Regions from separate parts of the Pseudoalteromonas sp. MQS005 genome, predicted to be linked through region 3. Evidence: predicted binding sites of a transcription regulator. Region 3 holds the regulator's gene; each other region holds the start of a gene.

The links. Region 3 encodes MetJ, which represses methionine synthesis genes. Its sites were predicted from a motif close to TAGACGTCTAGACGTCTA; they were not measured.
Region 1: the regulator MetJ is predicted to act here: its motif matches at 2,136-2,153, upstream of metK (methionine adenosyltransferase).
Region 2: the regulator MetJ is predicted to act here: its motif matches at 3,390-3,407, upstream of A9479_RS13125 (methylenetetrahydrofolate reductase).

Annotation. Positions count from the first base shown of each region.
Region 1 covers NZ_LYRQ01000036.1:1,915-7,533, reverse strand. The annotation lists gene A9479_RS13000 (5-formyltetrahydrofolate cyclo-ligase) at 1-179, opposite strand, end outside; gene A9479_RS12995 (hypothetical protein) at 198-743, opposite strand; gene metK (methionine adenosyltransferase) at 883-2,034, opposite strand; gene tkt (transketolase) at 2,300-4,291, shown strand; gene A9479_RS12980 (pyrimidine/purine nucleoside phosphorylase) at 4,715-5,029, shown strand; gene raiA (ribosome-associated translation inhibitor RaiA) at 5,219-5,575, shown strand.
Region 2 covers NZ_LYRQ01000036.1:35,556-41,174, forward strand. The annotation lists gene A9479_RS13115 (helix-turn-helix transcriptional regulator) at 1-253, shown strand, start outside; gene A9479_RS13120 (pitrilysin family protein) at 329-3,211, opposite strand; gene A9479_RS13125 (methylenetetrahydrofolate reductase) at 3,451-4,407, shown strand; gene A9479_RS13130 (hypothetical protein) at 4,899-5,618, opposite strand.
Region 3 covers NZ_LYRQ01000090.1:807-6,425, forward strand. The annotation lists gene A9479_RS18960 (malic enzyme-like NAD(P)-binding protein) at 1-680, shown strand, start outside; gene metJ (met regulon transcriptional regulator MetJ) at 750-1,070, opposite strand; gene metB (cystathionine gamma-synthase) at 1,269-2,516, shown strand; gene metL (bifunctional aspartate kinase/homoserine dehydrogenase II) at 2,566-4,911, shown strand; gene A9479_RS18980 (penicillin-binding protein 1A) at 4,960-5,619, opposite strand, start outside.

The DNA.
Region 1 (5,619 bases), on a different contig from region 3:
AATTCGCCATCATTGTTTAAATAAAGCGCGATATGGCTTTTTTTGGCCGAGTTCATGCTTTTTAAATATTGAATAAAATTCACTTTAAGCGAGTGGGCCGCTATTTCTTGCTGGTTTTTTGATAGGTTATTACGTGCTTTACGAATATCGTGTCTTATTTGTGCGCGATTATTACTCATTAAATAACTAAACCGTAATTAAAAAGAGAATAAATTAGGAAATAATAAGTACACAGCAAGCACAATAAGTAATATTACGGCTGTAGAAATCAGCGAATATAAAACAAGGTTACTGCGTTTTTTGGGCGTAGTAGAGAGTGGCTCATCTAGCATTAAATCGTCATCTTCCCATGGTTCGTCATTTTCATCAGGCAGTGATAACTCAACCTCGGGGAGACGTTGCTCAAGATCCTCAAGTTTCTCTTCAAGACGAATTAAGCTACTAGTAATGTAATCTAGGGCATCAAATAAGCGCTGATCTCGCTGGCTGTCGTGCGCTTTTTGAGAAGTAGCTTGTGTAGGGGCTGTTTGCTGAAGTTTGCTTTTGATCCCCAGCGTTGAAAGTAACTTAGCTTGCTTAAGGGCTTTCTCTTTGTTGCTAGGAGCAAACAGCGGCTTGCCATTAAAAAATGCCGCCACCTTTTCAGGTGAGGTTTTTAGTTTTTCTGTCAGTGCATTGGTCACTGCTTGGCTGTCTGCGCCTTCTGCAAGTCCTACAAATATAACACGAAAATTGTCGGCCATTTTTTATCCCTAACACGCTTTATTGTATAAGCAGAGTATATACCTAAAATGTTAAACAGTTCGAGACTGTTTTATGACTAACTTAATACACATAGCAAAACGGCCCTAAAAAGGGCCGTTTTAATATTAGCTAGGTGGCTTACAGGCCAGCTGCTGCGCGAAGTGCGTCTGCTTTATCTGTGCGTTCCCATGGGAATTCATCACGGCCAAAGTGGCCGTAAGCCGCTGTTGGAAGATAAATAGGGCGCTCAAGATCAAGCATTTGAATCAGGCCGTAAGGGCGTAAGTCAAAGTGTTCACGAATAAGTTCGATTAAACGCGCTTCTTCTAATTTACCTGTGCCAAATGTTTCAACACTGATAGATGTTGGCTCTGCAACACCAATAGCATAAGACACCTGAAGTTCACACTTGTCAGCAAGGCCAGCAGCAACAATGTTTTTAGCAACATAACGTGCAGCATAAGCCGCTGAGCGGTCAACTTTTGATGGATCTTTACCAGAGAAAGCACCACCACCGTGACGAGCCATGCCACCGTAAGTATCTACAATGATTTTACGACCAGTTAAACCACAGTCACCCATTGGTCCACCAATTACAAAACGGCCAGTTGGGTTAATAAAGAATTTAGTGGCACTAGTAATCAGCTCAGCAGGAAGTACTGGCTTAATAATCGTTTCCATTACCGCTTCTACTAAATCACTTTGCGATACATCTTCGCTGTGCTGAGTAGAAAGTACAACGGCATCAATGCCTACTGGCTTGCCATTTTCGTATGCAAACGTAACCTGTGATTTTGCATCTGGACGCAACCAGTTAAGCTCGCCGCTTTTACGTACTTGTGCTTGGCGTTGTACTAAACGGTGAGAATAAGTAATTGGAGCAGGCATTAATACTTCAGTTTCGTTACATGCGTAACCAAACATTAGGCCTTGGTCGCCAGCGCCTTGCTCTTCAGGGCTTGTACGGTCAACACCTTGGTTAATGTCAGGAGACTGTTTACCAATCGTGTTTAAAATTGCACACGAATCGGCATCAAAGCCCATATCTGAGTGTGTGTAACCAATTTCACGTACTGTTTTACGTGTAATTTCTTCGATATCAACCCATGCGCTAGTCGTGATTTCACCACCAACCATAACCATACCGGTTTTAACGTAAGTTTCACACGCTACACGGGCATGAGAGTCTTGCTCTAGGATAGCATCAAGTACCGCATCAGAAATTTGATCGGCGATTTTATCCGGATGACCTTCAGAAACAGATTCAGAAGTAAATAAATGTTTTGCCATTGTAATTATGCTCACAAATATTGCGCTTCACAAACGTCGGTATTAGCGCTAAAAAATTAAGGCGCGTATTTTATCTAAAACAAATGAACTTGCATAGTTTTTTTACGCCTAGACGTCTAAATAAAATATCTAATAGTAAATGGTTCTTAAAAAATATTCATAATGCCCTATTTTTATGGGTTTTTAATTGCACACAGCCCCCACAATAAGTAAGAATGGGGATAAATAAATACCCGCGCAAATACATATAAAGGTAGGAGAATTCATGCCATCTCGCAAAGAACTTGCAAATGCTATTCGCGTCTTGTCAATGGACGCAGTACAAAAGGCCAAATCTGGTCACCCTGGAGCCCCTATGGGCATGGCTGATATCGCAGAAGTATTATGGCGCGATTATCTAAAACATAACCCAACAAATCCAGAGTGGGCTGACCGAGATCGATTTATACTCTCAAATGGTCACGGTTCAATGCTAATTTATTCTCTACTGCATTTAAGTGGTTATGACTTGCCACTGGACGAAATTAAAAACTTCCGCCAAATGCATTCTAAAACACCAGGCCATCCAGAATATGGATACGCGCCAGGAATTGAGACCACTACGGGCCCATTAGGTCAAGGGATCACAAATGCGGTAGGTATGGCGATTGCTGAAAAAGCATTAGCAGCGCAGTTTAACCGTGAAGGCCACGACATTGTTGATCACCACACGTATGCGTTTATGGGTGATGGCTGTTTAATGGAAGGCATTTCTCATGAAGCATGCTCACTAGCCGGTACATTAGGCCTAGGCAAGTTAGTGGCATTTTGGGATGACAACGGCATTTCAATCGACGGTGAAGTTGAAGGTTGGTTTAGTGATGATACCCCAGCACGTTTTAAAGCATACGGCTGGCATGTAATTAGTGACGTTGATGGCCATGATAGCGATGCAGTAAGTGCAGCAATTGCAGAAGCTAAAAGCGTGACTGATAAGCCAACACTAATTTGTTGTAAAACTATTATTGGTTACGGCTCACCTAATAAATCAGGTAGCCACGATTGTCACGGTGCACCACTAGGTGATGACGAAATTAAAGCGTCTCGCGAGTTTTTAGGTTGGACGGGCGATGCATTTGAAATCCCTGAAGATATTTATGCACAGTGGGATAACAAAGAAAAAGGCCAACAGCTTGAAGCAAGCTGGGACGAAAAATTTGCCGCATATGAAAAAGCATACCCAGAGCTAGCAGCAGAATACAAACGCCGTACACATTCAGAATTACCAGCTGACTGGGCTGAAAAATCACAAGCGTACATTGAAGAGCTGCAAGCAAACCCAGCAAACCCAGCATCACGTAAAGCGTCGCAAAATGCATTAAATGCGTTTGGCCCGTTACTACCTGAATTTATGGGTGGTTCTGCCGATTTAGCGGGTTCAAACTTAACAATTTGGGATGGCTCTAAAGGCTTAACTGCTGATGATGCAAGTGGTAACTACATTTACTACGGTGTACGTGAGTTTGGTATGTCGGCCATTATGAACGGTATTGCACTGCATAAAGGCTTTATTCCTTACGGTGCAACGTTCTTAATGTTTATGGAATACGCACGCAACGCGGTACGTATGGCTGCATTAATGAAGCAACCAAGCATTTTTGTATACACGCACGATTCAATCGGTTTAGGTGAAGATGGTCCAACTCACCAACCAGTTGAGCAAATTGCGAGCATGCGTTTAACGCCTAACCTATACAACTGGCGCCCATGTGACCAAGTTGAGTCAGCAATTGCATGGCAACAAGCTATTGAACGTAAAGACGGTCCTACATCATTAATCTTTACTCGCCAAGGCTTAGAGCAGCAAGCTCGTGATGCCCAGCAATTAAGCGACGTTAAAAAGGGTGGTTACATCTTAAGTTGTGACGGCAATCCAGAGCTTATTTTGATTGCAACGGGTTCTGAAGTACAGCTAGCGCAAGACTCTGCGAAAGAGCTACGTGCGCAGGGTAAAAAGGTACGTGTTGTATCTATGCCATGTACTGATGCGTTTGAAGACCAATCGCCTGAGTACAAAGAAAGTGTATTACCAGCAAGCGTTTCACGTCGCGTAGCGATTGAAGCGGGTATTGCTGATTACTGGTACAAGTATGTAGGTCTAAATGGCGCCGTAGTTGGTATGACCACCTTTGGTGAGTCGGCACCGGCAAACGAGCTATTTGAGTTCTTCGGCTTTACGGTAGAAAATGTAGTTAACAAAGCAAACGCATTGTTTTAATTAATTACTTTAGTGTTTTAAAAGCCCGCGCTGTGTAAACAGGGCGGGCTTTTTTATGAGCTGTACTTTTATCACTTCTCTAAAGCATAGCGTCTCATCGCCCTCTTTGTGCACAAATTATTAAAAATTTATTTGAACACAGAGAAGCAAGTGAGGTAATACAAAACCCAAATTTCAAAGTCAATTCTGCTGTTTGATTACTTCCTCTAAAGCGTAGCGTCTCATAGTCCTCTTTGTACAAAAATCATTAAAAGACCTGTTCAAAAGTTTAGCCCGTTGCTCACAACCTATTTCCCATAAAGTCTTTCATTTTTAATCTTTTGGCTTCTAAATGAGTAATTTTCACAGCACTTAACTTGCAAGGTTTTTGTGTATCAGGCACTGTGGAGGTAACAAAATTATAAATTAATAACAGGAGTTAACATGCCAAAGTTCGATAACGTTAGTGTGGTTAAAAAAGCCAATGTATATTTTGATGGCAAAGTATCAAGCCGAACTGTGCTTTTAGGAAATGGTGAAGCGAAAACCTTGGGTTTTATGCAACCCGGTGAATTTGAGTTTAATACTAACCAAAAAGAGTGTATGGAGTTGTTAGCAGGGCAGTGGGATGTACTATTACCTGGTGAAACACAGTGGCAAACATTTAACGCGGGCGAGTCATTTAACGTTGATGCTAATGTGAGCTTTCATGTAAAAGTAAGTGATTTTGCAGATTATTGTTGTTCATACACCGATTAATTTATTGGTTGATTAAATTATCAACACCTTTAAAGGCCGCTACAAAGCGGCTTTTTGCATACTTAATGCTAAATGAATGATCTAAATCAGGTGGGGTAATAAATAATTGCGTAATTTTCATTTTTTCTCTTGTGTTAATTCGTTTAGCCCCCAATACTAACTATGAGGTAACAAATAAAAGGATACCCTATGAAAATTAATCTTTCTGGTCACCATGTTGACGTTACTGATTCTATTAAAGAACACATTAACGAAAAGTTCTCAAAAGTCGCGAGCCATTTTCCATCATTGATATCTCTAGATATTATTCTTTCAAAAGAGCATCATAAGTTCCAAGCAGAAATTAGCACAAATTATGAAGGTGCGCGTATATCGGTAAAAGGGGAAAACGAAGTTATGTATCCTGCTATTTCCAGCGCAGCTAAAAAACTCGATGCCGCACTAAAGCATCGTAAAGGGCAAATAAAAGCGAACTTACATGAAAAGCCTGTAAGTACCACACCTGAAATAGCACACGAAATCATCCAAGAGATGGATTTAAATTAATAACTAACAATGTGTTATTTTTAAAAAGAGCCTAAGGGCTCTTT
Region 2 (5,619 bases), on a different contig from region 3:
GCTTGCCGATGCCTGCGATGTAAGCTTACGAACCATTCAACGAGTAGAAAAAGAAGGTGCAGCCTCAAAAGAAACCACCATGGCCTTATGTGCGGTATTTGAAGTACGCCAAGGTGAGCTTATTAAGCTTGATGAAAACAACCAAAATGATGCCAATAACAGTCCATCTAAAAGTTTTATTGCAGGTTTGATTATTAGCTCTGTTATTAGTTTTGCTCTTGGTGCAGCCTCAGTACTTTTAGTAAGTAACTAGTATTTAAAACCTAAAATATAAAAATGCCCCAATGCTTAATGCACAGGGGCATTTTTTAATACTTAAAAACTTAAATTATTGAAATACTTTATCCACCTTTACTACTTCAATATTTTTTGCAGGAATTGCCAGTTTATAATCAGCAATTACCTTATCTTCAGCCACTAACTCGGAAGGCTTATCGGTGTTATACACCATAGGCGAGGTTTGCATAGTTGCTAAACGTTTTTGCATATCTTCACCATCACCGGTAACAAACACATAGTGAATATTCTCAGTTTGTAGGTTATCTTTAATCACTCGATTTACATCGTCAACAGTCAATGTTTTCAGTTTGCTTGTGACGTAGTTTACAAAACTATCGGTGTTATAAAACTCGCTATCTAACGCATAACCTAACTGACGATTTTGACTAGCAACCATTTGTGGCACAAAGTTAATTAAAAAGTTACGTGTAGCTTCAAAATCAGCCTCAGTCATGCCATTTTTAATTAGCTTATCTAGTTCAAATAATGCGGTACGGGTAGCAAAATGCGCATCGTTGTTTGAGCGCAGTGGACGCAGCCACACCTGGAATATTTGCTCAGAGCGCCCTAAGTTTGCATCAGGTTTTGTTTGAAACATACCTCTAGGGAAGTATTCAATATAGGCGTAATCACCGTAATTCATACCACGCGTTTGACGAATACGTTCGTACAAGTAACTGTTAGAACTGCGATGCTCACCAAAGTACGAGCGCACTAACCACAGGGCGGTCCAGTCTTCGCTGCTACGAATGGTATCAATAGGGAACCCGAACGACACAGCCGTTGATTGCGCTGACTTTTCAACAATCGTTGCATGATGACCTTTAAGTTCTGGCGCATCAGGGATTGTTAAGCGGCTTTGTTCGCCTTTAGGGAGTGTCGCTAAGTCAGCTAACATTTGTGCTTTAAGCTTTTTAGGCACAGCACCAATTAAACCCACAGTAAGTTTAGCTTGTGTAAGCTCAGCATTATAAAACGCTTTAACATCATCAAGAGTAAGCGCTTCTAAATCAGATAAATCACCGTAGTTATAGCTTTCATAAGGGTGGCCTTTATAAAGCACACTGTAGAGCACTTCTTTGCCCAACTCTTCATCATTAGAAGCTTTTAAACCCGATTTAATGCCATCGATCATTTCTTTTTTCAGACGTTTAAAGTCATCTTCTCTAAAGCCTGGGTTTAGAAGCTGCTCACTCACTAAAGCATACCACTGAGCTGCATTATCTTTATGGATACGCCCTTGAAACGACAGCATTTCTTTATCTATTTGATAACCAAAACTACCCGCCAGCGGGTACATTGCCTTTTTAATATCTTTGTAACTCATTGAGGTTGAGCCACCTTGCGCCAGCATTGCGGCAGTCAGTGCCGCTACACCTTTTTTACCCTGCGGATCGGCAGCGGCACCGGTATTAAATAATAAGTTAATATCGATTAACGGCGAGCTATTGGTTTTATCCAGCACCTTAAAGATAGGCTTACTCGGTGTTTGCTGATACTTGGCTACCAAAGCATTTAAGTCGCTTTCTTGTTCAAAACCAGGGGCTTTATCAAGTGCCGACATAGTAATTGTGGTGCGCGCATTATCAACAAAATACTTATTTGCAACGGCTCTAATATCTTCGCTAGTGATATTGTCTGCCGATTTATACAGTTGGTTAATCACCTCAGGATCGCGCTCAAAATGCATATAGCTGGCAAGTGTAGAGGCAATTGCTTGCGATGAATCTAAACCATTTATAAAACTGTATTTAAGGTTAGACTTTAAATCGCTGAGTTTTTGGCTATCAACCAACTCAGTGCGTGCTTTAGCATAAGTACGGTTAATGGCATCACGCACTGTGGCTAAGTCATCGGCATTTTCAACTTTTACAAATACATGCAGTAACCCTGGATCTTTAGTTTCAGGGTTATAGGTAAACATTTGACTCGCTATTTGCTTTTCTACTACCAGCTCTTGGTAAATATCTGAATTGCTCGAAAAATAAAGCTGCGACAGTAAATCTAATGCGGCTCTGTCTTTTTTCTGAGGCTCCCATGCAGCCCCTTTATACGACACAAGTAACCAATGGCCAGGTAATCCCTCGTTTTGCTCATGCACATATTTTGGCGCTTGCTGAGTTGGCTCTTTTGGAATATCAGCAACATAGTCGCCTTTTTGCCAGTTACCCCAGTGCTTTTTAACCATCGCCATGGTCTCTTTTGGATCAACATCACCAACAATCACAAGCGATACATATTCAGGCTTATAAAACTTATCAAAAAACTCTTTACCGTAGGCCATTTGATCTGGCATAGCTTCAATGTCTTCAAAAAAGCCCATAGTAGTGTGTTTATAGGTATGTTTTTCGAACGCTTCTTGGCGTACTGCACTTAATAATTTACGAATTGGACTGGCGTTATTTTTTAAGTACTCGCCTTTAACCGTTAGCGCTTCGGTTCTAAATTGCTCTTCGGTGTAGCTTAGGTTTTGAAAAATATCAGCTTCAATCTCAAGTACTTTATCAAGATGTTGCTTTGAAAAATTTAAGTGGTAGTTAGTGTAATCGTTAGTTGTGTAGGCGCGGTTATCAACCCCTGAATTTTTTAGAATATCTGAATACACATCTTGCGGAAACTTTTGTGAGCCTTTAAACATCATGTGTTCAAAAAAGTGAGCAAAACCAGTTTTACCTGCTTCCACTTCATTACGCGAGCCAACAGATACCGGTATTTGTAGCGATACTACATCTGGGTAATCGGTTTTAACTACCATCACACGTAGGCCGTTATCTAGCTCTTCTATTAGGTAATCTTGTGAAAAAACACGCTCATCTGCTTTATTAACTTGTTCTTGTTGAGCTGCTGTTTGCGTGTTTTGACTTTGCGGCATAGCACAACCTGTTAAGGCCAGCGATACCGCTAGGCTAGTTGCCAATAATTTAAATTTCATTGTTATCCCTTTTTAAATTGAGCAATTTTTAAAACATTTACCAAACTAAGTATGCCGTAAAGTAATTAAATATAAGAGCCCTAAGCCTATTAATTATGTAAACAACTGTGTCAGTTATTTAATTTAACTATGAAAATAATTCACGTTAGTTGAGAAACTTTCAATAAATAAATCTATCTAGACGTCTAAATGGCTGCTATATTAAATCCATCATCACAAATTAAGCTGGAATGAGGATTATGGCTTTATCACTTCAAGAAAAAATACAGGACACCAACCAAGGTGTTTACCTAATTGGCACAACACCGCCAAAAATTGGGACTGATAAAGCGCAATTAACAGTCATTGCCGAAAAATTATTAGGCCGTTTACACGAAATTGAATATGACGGTGTGATTATTTATGACATTCAAGATGAAAGCAGCCGTACAGAGCAAGCGCGCCCATTTGCATTTAAGCAAACAGTTGATCCGCGCGAGTACAGTCAACTCTTACGAGGCTTATCTGATCTTGATGTAATTACTTATAAAAGTGTAGCTCAGCGCGGTGTGAGTGAGTTTAAAGCGTGGTTAGATGAAACTAAAAATGACTACGATTTAAAAAACGTGGTGTTAGTGGGTAGTCCTTCATCAGCGGGAGATATAAAGCTGAGCTTACCGAATGCCTATAAAACACTGGCAGAGCAGTCTGAAGACTTCTTTTTAGGTGGTGTAACCATTGCTGAGCGCCATGCCAATAAGCGCAACGAGCACCAACGCTTAATAGAAAAAACAGCACAAGGGTGCCAGTTTTTTATCTCTCAAGCCGTTTACAACGCACAAGCAACTATAGATTTAATAACCAGTTATGCGCGCACATGCAAAGCACAAGGCCTGACACCTAATCGGATTATATTAACCTTTACGCCTTGTGGTGGTGAAAAAACCTTGGAGTTTATGCAGTGGCTAGGTATCTCAGTGCCAGAGGCAACTAAATGGCGCATGCTTGATTCGGAAAATACATTAAGCGAATCGGTGCGTATTTGTCGCGAAAACCTCGACTCAATTTTAAAAAGCTGCGCCCACTTAGGTGTGCCGCTGGGCTTAAATATTGAAAGCTTAACCAACCGTAAAGAAGAAATAGACGCATCTATTAATTTATACCGATTGCTAAAAGCCACAATGGAACTCAACCTTGCGGAGAAACTGATAGCTTAATTGCGAGGTTCGGGGTTCGGGGTTCGGGGTTCGGGGTTCGGGGTTCGGGGTTCGGGGTTCGGGGTTCGGGGTTCGGGGTTCGGGGTTCGGGGTTCGGGGTTCGGGGTTCGGGCAGAATGATAAGCGACATCGAATAAGCCAGTTCAAGTAGTTAGCTTCGTTTATTTTAATAAGTACTAACTTGAACTGTCAGGTTTAAACTGTAGGACTTTATCAAATCTAACAGTCGCATTTGTGCCATGAGCGGATAAAAAGTGAATTTGAAAGCCTGTTGGGTGGCGCCTTCGGCTTAACCAACCTACATTTTGACGTAGGTCGGATAAGTGGCGGAGCCACGCCATCCGACAAAAATGATGAATTTACCAGAAACAATCTAATTTACCACGTTAGCGATATATAACTGCTTTACACTGTAAGTTAAACCACTCTATACCGACTATCGGCTGAGTGCCATTTGCGGACTGTCGTAACCTTAGACTCTTGTTAGCCATTTACTCTGGTAGTGAAAATGTGAACTCTTGATAGTCGTGTTCTTTAGTCAGTGCTGAGGCTGTATTTTCAAAGTGCTGTAAAAAAAATTCAGACTCTACTGAATCAGGTGTCACATGCTCTTTCACAAATGGGTGCAATGCAATTCCTGCATTCAGAGACAAAGGCACAAAGTTGAAAAATATTTGAGATTTACTGAAACCTAAAGATTTTGCCTCTTCTTCAAATTTATCTGCATTTAAATAGTTACGAATTAGATCTCTAGCATTAGCTCTCAATCTTGATTCATTTCGTGGCAAAGTTAACAAATCGTCTAAATCAGACCAAGATAGAGGTATATCAAAGTACCCTCCACCTTCTTCCTCTTCAGGTACAACAGAATTTACGTATAGATACTTCTTTTTGTTTGTAGGCTTTTCACAAACTTGATTATGGTAGTTCCATAAACTTCTAATTCTGTTTGCTTTGTTATGGTGGCGAGCATTGCGAATTGCCAGAATTATGCAAAGTTCAGGGACTGAATACCAATCTACTGGCTTTCCTAATTCTTGCGCCATCAAATCATATAAATTATGGAATGCATTTAATTTTGCGTTAATTGCAGTTTCCACAGTACCCACGGCTTCTGCTCTATCAATATCAATTAATTGTTTTAATCTTTGATTCGATTCAAGCAGAACTCTAAACGTTTGAGTCAGGTCTTCGAAGGAATGGGTAAGCATA
Region 3 (5,619 bases):
TTATTGTATGTTTAGGTGCCGGCGCTGCAGCTGTTGCCTGTATGGAGCTTTTAATTAAGTGTGGCGCGTTGCGTGAACATATTTATATGTTAGATCGCAAAGGGGTTATTCACACGCGTCGTGATGACTTAAATGAATATAAGCAATTATTTGCAAACAATACCGATAAGCGCACTTTACAAGATGTAATTGAAGATGCCGATGTATTTGTGGGTGTATCGGGCCCTAATTTATTAGCCCCTGAAGATTTAAAATTAATGGCTGACCGCCCAGTTGTATTTGCTTGTTCAAATCCCGATCCTGAAATCGATCCGCAACTAGCACACGCGGCACGTAACGATTTAATTATGGCTACAGGTCGTTCTGATTACCCTAACCAAGTTAATAACGTATTGTGTTTTCCGTTTATTTTCCGTGGTGCGTTAGATGTACGTGCCAGTGTAATAAATGATGAGATGAAAATTGCTGCCGTAGAAGCGATTCGCAGTATTGCTAAAGAGCCCGTACCGGCTGAAGTGCTGACTGCCGCAGGTATCGATAAATTAGAGTTTGGTGCTAAATATATTATACCAAAACCAATGGATCCACGTTTGTTACCACGTATAGCTAAAGCGGTTGCGCAGGCGGCGGTTGATTCAGGTGTGGCACAAATTGATATGCCAGAAAACTACATGGCGTAATTGTTAAGTGTAAATTAGCGCAAAAAAAAACCTCAGCATTTGCTGAGGTTTTTTTGTATAAAGACCCTTCTAGTCTTCATTTAAAATAGGCACTTCTAGTCCCATTTCTTGCATTATTTTCTTCACTTCTTCAGGTACTTTTTCTGCGTTATCTTTACGCAAATCATCATCATTAGGCAGCGGTTGCCCGGTAAACGCATGCAAAAACGCTTCGCATAAAAGCTCGCTATTTGTTGCATGACGTAAGTTGTTTATTTGACGACGAGTACGTTCATCAGTTAATACTTTTAATACATTTAGCGGGATCGAAACGGTGATCTTCTTTACTTGTTCGGATTTTTTCCCGTGTTCTGCGTATGGGTGAATATATTCACCATTCCATTTAGCCATAAGATGTATCGTTGCCTCAGATTATAAATTGCTCACACAGCATCAAAGCGTGTAAATATGCGTGAAATTCTATCGGTTTAAAAAAGATAGTCAAATACTAGTTATTTAGCTATCTAGACATTTAAATGTTTTGACATCTTAAATTGCATGCGCTACCTTTTAGACGTCTAAACATCCAAATTAGTAAAGGTAGCGAAAATGAGTGAAAAAAATAAGGCAACAATTGCTGTTCGTAGTGGAATAGAAGCCGACAAACAGCATGGTGCGGTTGTTCCACCGCTTTATTTATCAACAACTTACTCATTTGCTGACTTTGATACAAAGCGTCAATATGATTATGGCCGCAGTGGTAACCCTAATCGTGACATTTTGGCTGAGGCGCTCACGGAGCTTGAAGGTGGCGCTAAAGGCATTATTACCGCAACAGGCATGGCAGCCGTTCACCTAACAACACAATTACTTAATAGTGACGATACGTTAGTGATCCCTCATGACTGTTATGGGGGCAGCTATCGCTTATTTACTTCGCTAGAAAAGCGCGGCTTATTAAAACTAGAAGTGGTCGATTTTACCAAAAGCGACAGTTTGGCACGCATTCTTGCTATTAAACCTAAGCTGATTTGGATTGAAACACCTAGCAATCCTATTTTACGCTTAACAGATATTAAAGCGGTAACTGATACAGCTAAACAGTGTGGTGCACTGGTTGCCGCCGACAACACATTTTTATCGCCAGCATTACAAAACCCGATTAAGTTTGGCGCTGATATTGTGGTGCACTCAACCACAAAATATATCAATGGCCATTCAGACGTTGTTGGTGGCGCGGTTATCGCAGCGACTGCTGAGTTAGGTGAAGAGTTAGCGTGGTGGGCAAATAACATTGGCATCACCGGCGCGCCATTTGATAGCTATTTAACGCTCAGAGGCTTACGTACTTTAAACGTGCGTTTAAGGCAACACCAAGAAAATGCACTCGCCATTGCACAGTATTTAGAACGCTCCCAGTTTGTTGCCCAAGTTTACTACCCAGGTCTTGAATCACACCCTCAACATGCGCTAGCTAAGGCGCAGCAGCTTGGCTTTGGTGCTATGGTTAGCTTTGATATAAAAGGCGATATAAACGATGCTGCAGCGTTTTTAACGCGCTTAAATGAATTTAGCTTAGCGGAATCATTAGGTGGCGTAGAAAGTTTGATTTGTCACCCTGCGACTATGACCCACGCAGGCATGGACGCAACCGCGCGTGCAGAAGCCGGAGTAGGCGACACGCTTATTCGTATCTCGGTGGGTATTGAAGATGTAAATGATTTACTCGCTGACTTAGACAGGGTATTTAATTTGGTGCGCCCAGGGCAAGCCGATACCGGCCTATCGGCAAAAAGTGGTGCTAGTGAGTCATTTGGTTCAGCAAAGTTAAACGCGGCGCATCCGGCGTTATGGTAGTGCATACCAACCTTCAAAATACAAAACATAAATGCGAGTCGGTATTAATATGGTAAATCAGGTTCATAAATTTGGTGGTTCGAGTTTAAGCTCAGCGGATCGCTTTAAAAGTGTCGCAAATATTATTTTAACTCACGCTCATGCAGGGGATTGTGTGGTGGTATCGGCTGCCGGTAAAACCACCGATACCTTAGTTAAATTGTGGCAAAGCTATCAACAGCAAGACACTCAAGCTATTGCTGATATTGTATTGCTATTGAGTAATCATCAAATAGCCCTGATTGAGCAATTATTAATAGCTAACGCTAAGCACCATGCGCTTGATTTACTTGAAACTGAGCTCAGTACTATTACCAAGCAGGCTAAGCAAGGGACATTAGCTGAAGCTGCGTTATTAGCTCATGGTGAATTGTGGTCTGCAAGGTTATTAAGCGCTTACTTAGAGCAGCTTAATGTTAGCGCTTGCGCCCACGACGCTAGGCAGTTATTTACGTTAGATGGCGGGCAGCTGCAGCATGCTAATAATCAGCAGCAGTGCTTAAAAGCCATACAGACGAGTAAAATTAATGTAGTTACTGGGTTTATTGCGGCTAATTTACATGGTGAAACAGTGACCTTAGGGCGAAATGGCAGTGATTACAGTGCTACTTTATTAGCGCGGTATTGCAATGCTAAAAAAGTCTCTATTTGGACTGACACTCAAGGTGTTTTTAGTACTGATCCGCGTAAGGTTGCTAATGCGGTTAAGTATGCGCGAGTGTGCCGTGATCAAGCTAATTTATTAGCGAGGTTAGGTAATCCAGTATTACACGCTAAAACATTATCGCCATTAAAAGATACCGATATAGAATTAGTTGTTCTCAGTAGTTACGATCCTCAAGGCAGTCATACCGAAATAGTTAAACTAGGAATGAGTAAACAAAAACGCTTTTTAACCACAGTAAATAATGTGGATTTACTCATTGTTGATGATCTGAGTGAAGGCGAAGTAGCACATGTTAGCCAACTTATTCAGCATAGTTTGCATCACTTTGAACACGAAGGCGAAATCTACTTACTAGTCCCTGCGTCAGCGACACATCAGGTGGCTAATTATTTTGCTGGCCGCGCCAATATTAGTGAGTCAAACTTAAATGGGGTGGCGATTATTGCACCTGATCAAGAGGTAGCGCCGCTTGGTAAGCAAAGTGAAGCCTTATTACAAACACAATCTATCCAGCCTCGGTTTACCCATTACGGTGAGGGGTATACGTTACTATTAACCGATCAAGTACTTGAAAGTGATGTGCTGAGCTTGTTGCATGACAAGCTCATTAATAAAGCACAAGAAATAGCTTTAATTATTGCAGGACTTGGTAATGTAGGTGCTGAGTTTATGCGCCAATTACCTGCTCAACTAGCACGCTTATCAACTGATTTTAACGTCAAGTTAGTAGCGCTTTTACGCTCAGAGCAGATGCTGGTGAATGCTAATGGATTAGACTGTGAAAGCTGGCAACTTCAATGGGAAAACCATGCAAGCTCCTATAAACAAGCCGATTTATTGTCATACATAGATACTCTTGAGTATGAACATAAAATAGTGATCGACATTACCGCCAGTGAACATTTTAGTCAGCTTTATAGTAAGTTAGTTGAATTAAACTGCCATCTAATTAGTGCTAATAAATACGCGGGAACCGCATCGCTTTCGTGGTATCAAACACTACGTGAAAGCCTTGCTCAACGTGGCTTACATTGGCGTTATAATGCAAGTGTAGGGGCCGGACTACCGATTAATTTTGCCTTGGCTGATTTACAAAATAGTGGCGATAAAATAACGCGAATAGAAGGCGTGTTTTCAGGCACGCTGTCATGGTTATGCAGTATGTATGATGGCAGTAAAGCGTTTTCAGATTTAGTCCTTGAAGCACAAGCTTTGGGGTTCACAGAGCCGGATCCTCGAGAAGACTTATCTGGGCGAGATATGCAACGTAAGCTGCTTATTTTGGCACGTGAATTAGGTATTGAATTGGAACTTGATGACATTTCTTTATCCGCATTGATGCCCGATGAGTTAAGTGCAGGCAGCTGGAATGACTTTATTGATAATAAGGCTCGTTTAGATGCGTTTATTGAGCAGCATGCGCAAGCGGCTCAGCAACAAAATGCTGCACTGTGCTACACCGGGTTATTAGAGTTTGAAAACAACACGCTAAACGCTAAGGTAGGGATTGCCTATGTGCCAAAAAGCGAAGCGGTTGCGAATTTGACCCCTGGCGATAATATTTTTGTGATTAATACCCAGTGGTATAACCAAAACGCATTAGTGATACAAGGCCCCGGTGCGGGTAAAGAAGTGACTGCTGCTGGCGTTCACTCTGACTTATACTGGTTGGTACAAAATATTAGTTAGACCATCAAAAAGGCCGCTAATTTGCGGCCTTTTTACTGTTCGCTATATTTAAAATAGCTCTTCTTCAGTTTTAGTGTTTTCTTCAAATATATCATTTGGTTGTGATAACACATACTTGGTAGGAGCGGTGCCTTTTTCAAAGTATTCAAAACGGCTGGTGTAATCGTTTTTATGACTTAATAATCCGGTTTCTAAATCAATACGAATAGAAACTAAGCCTTCAGGTGGTTCGATGGGCGCAGCAGGTTTACCATCCAGTGCGGCGCGCATAAAATCAACCCATGCAGGCTGAGCTGTTTTTGCGCCTGACTCAGCACCTGATATTTGACCACTTCCTAAGTTGTTATTGTAGGTTGAGCGTCCCAGTGTATTACCTGGGTTATCAAAGCCAACCCAAACTGATGTCATCACATCGCGGTTAAAGCCACTAAACCAAGTATCTACAGAATCATTAGTCGTGCCTGTTTTACCAGAAAGGTCGCGACGTTTTAGCGCTTGTGCACGCCAGCCTGTTCCACTCCAACCAGTTTTATGTGACCAGCTACCACCGCCCCAAATAGCACTATTCATTGCGCTGGCAATTAAAAATGCATTTTGTTTAGAGATGATCTGCGGCGCGCAATTTGGTGCTACTTGCTCACCTAACATTAGCGAGCTAGGTGTTGTCGTTTCATCATCACAAATAATGGTGGGATTGGTTTTAAATAA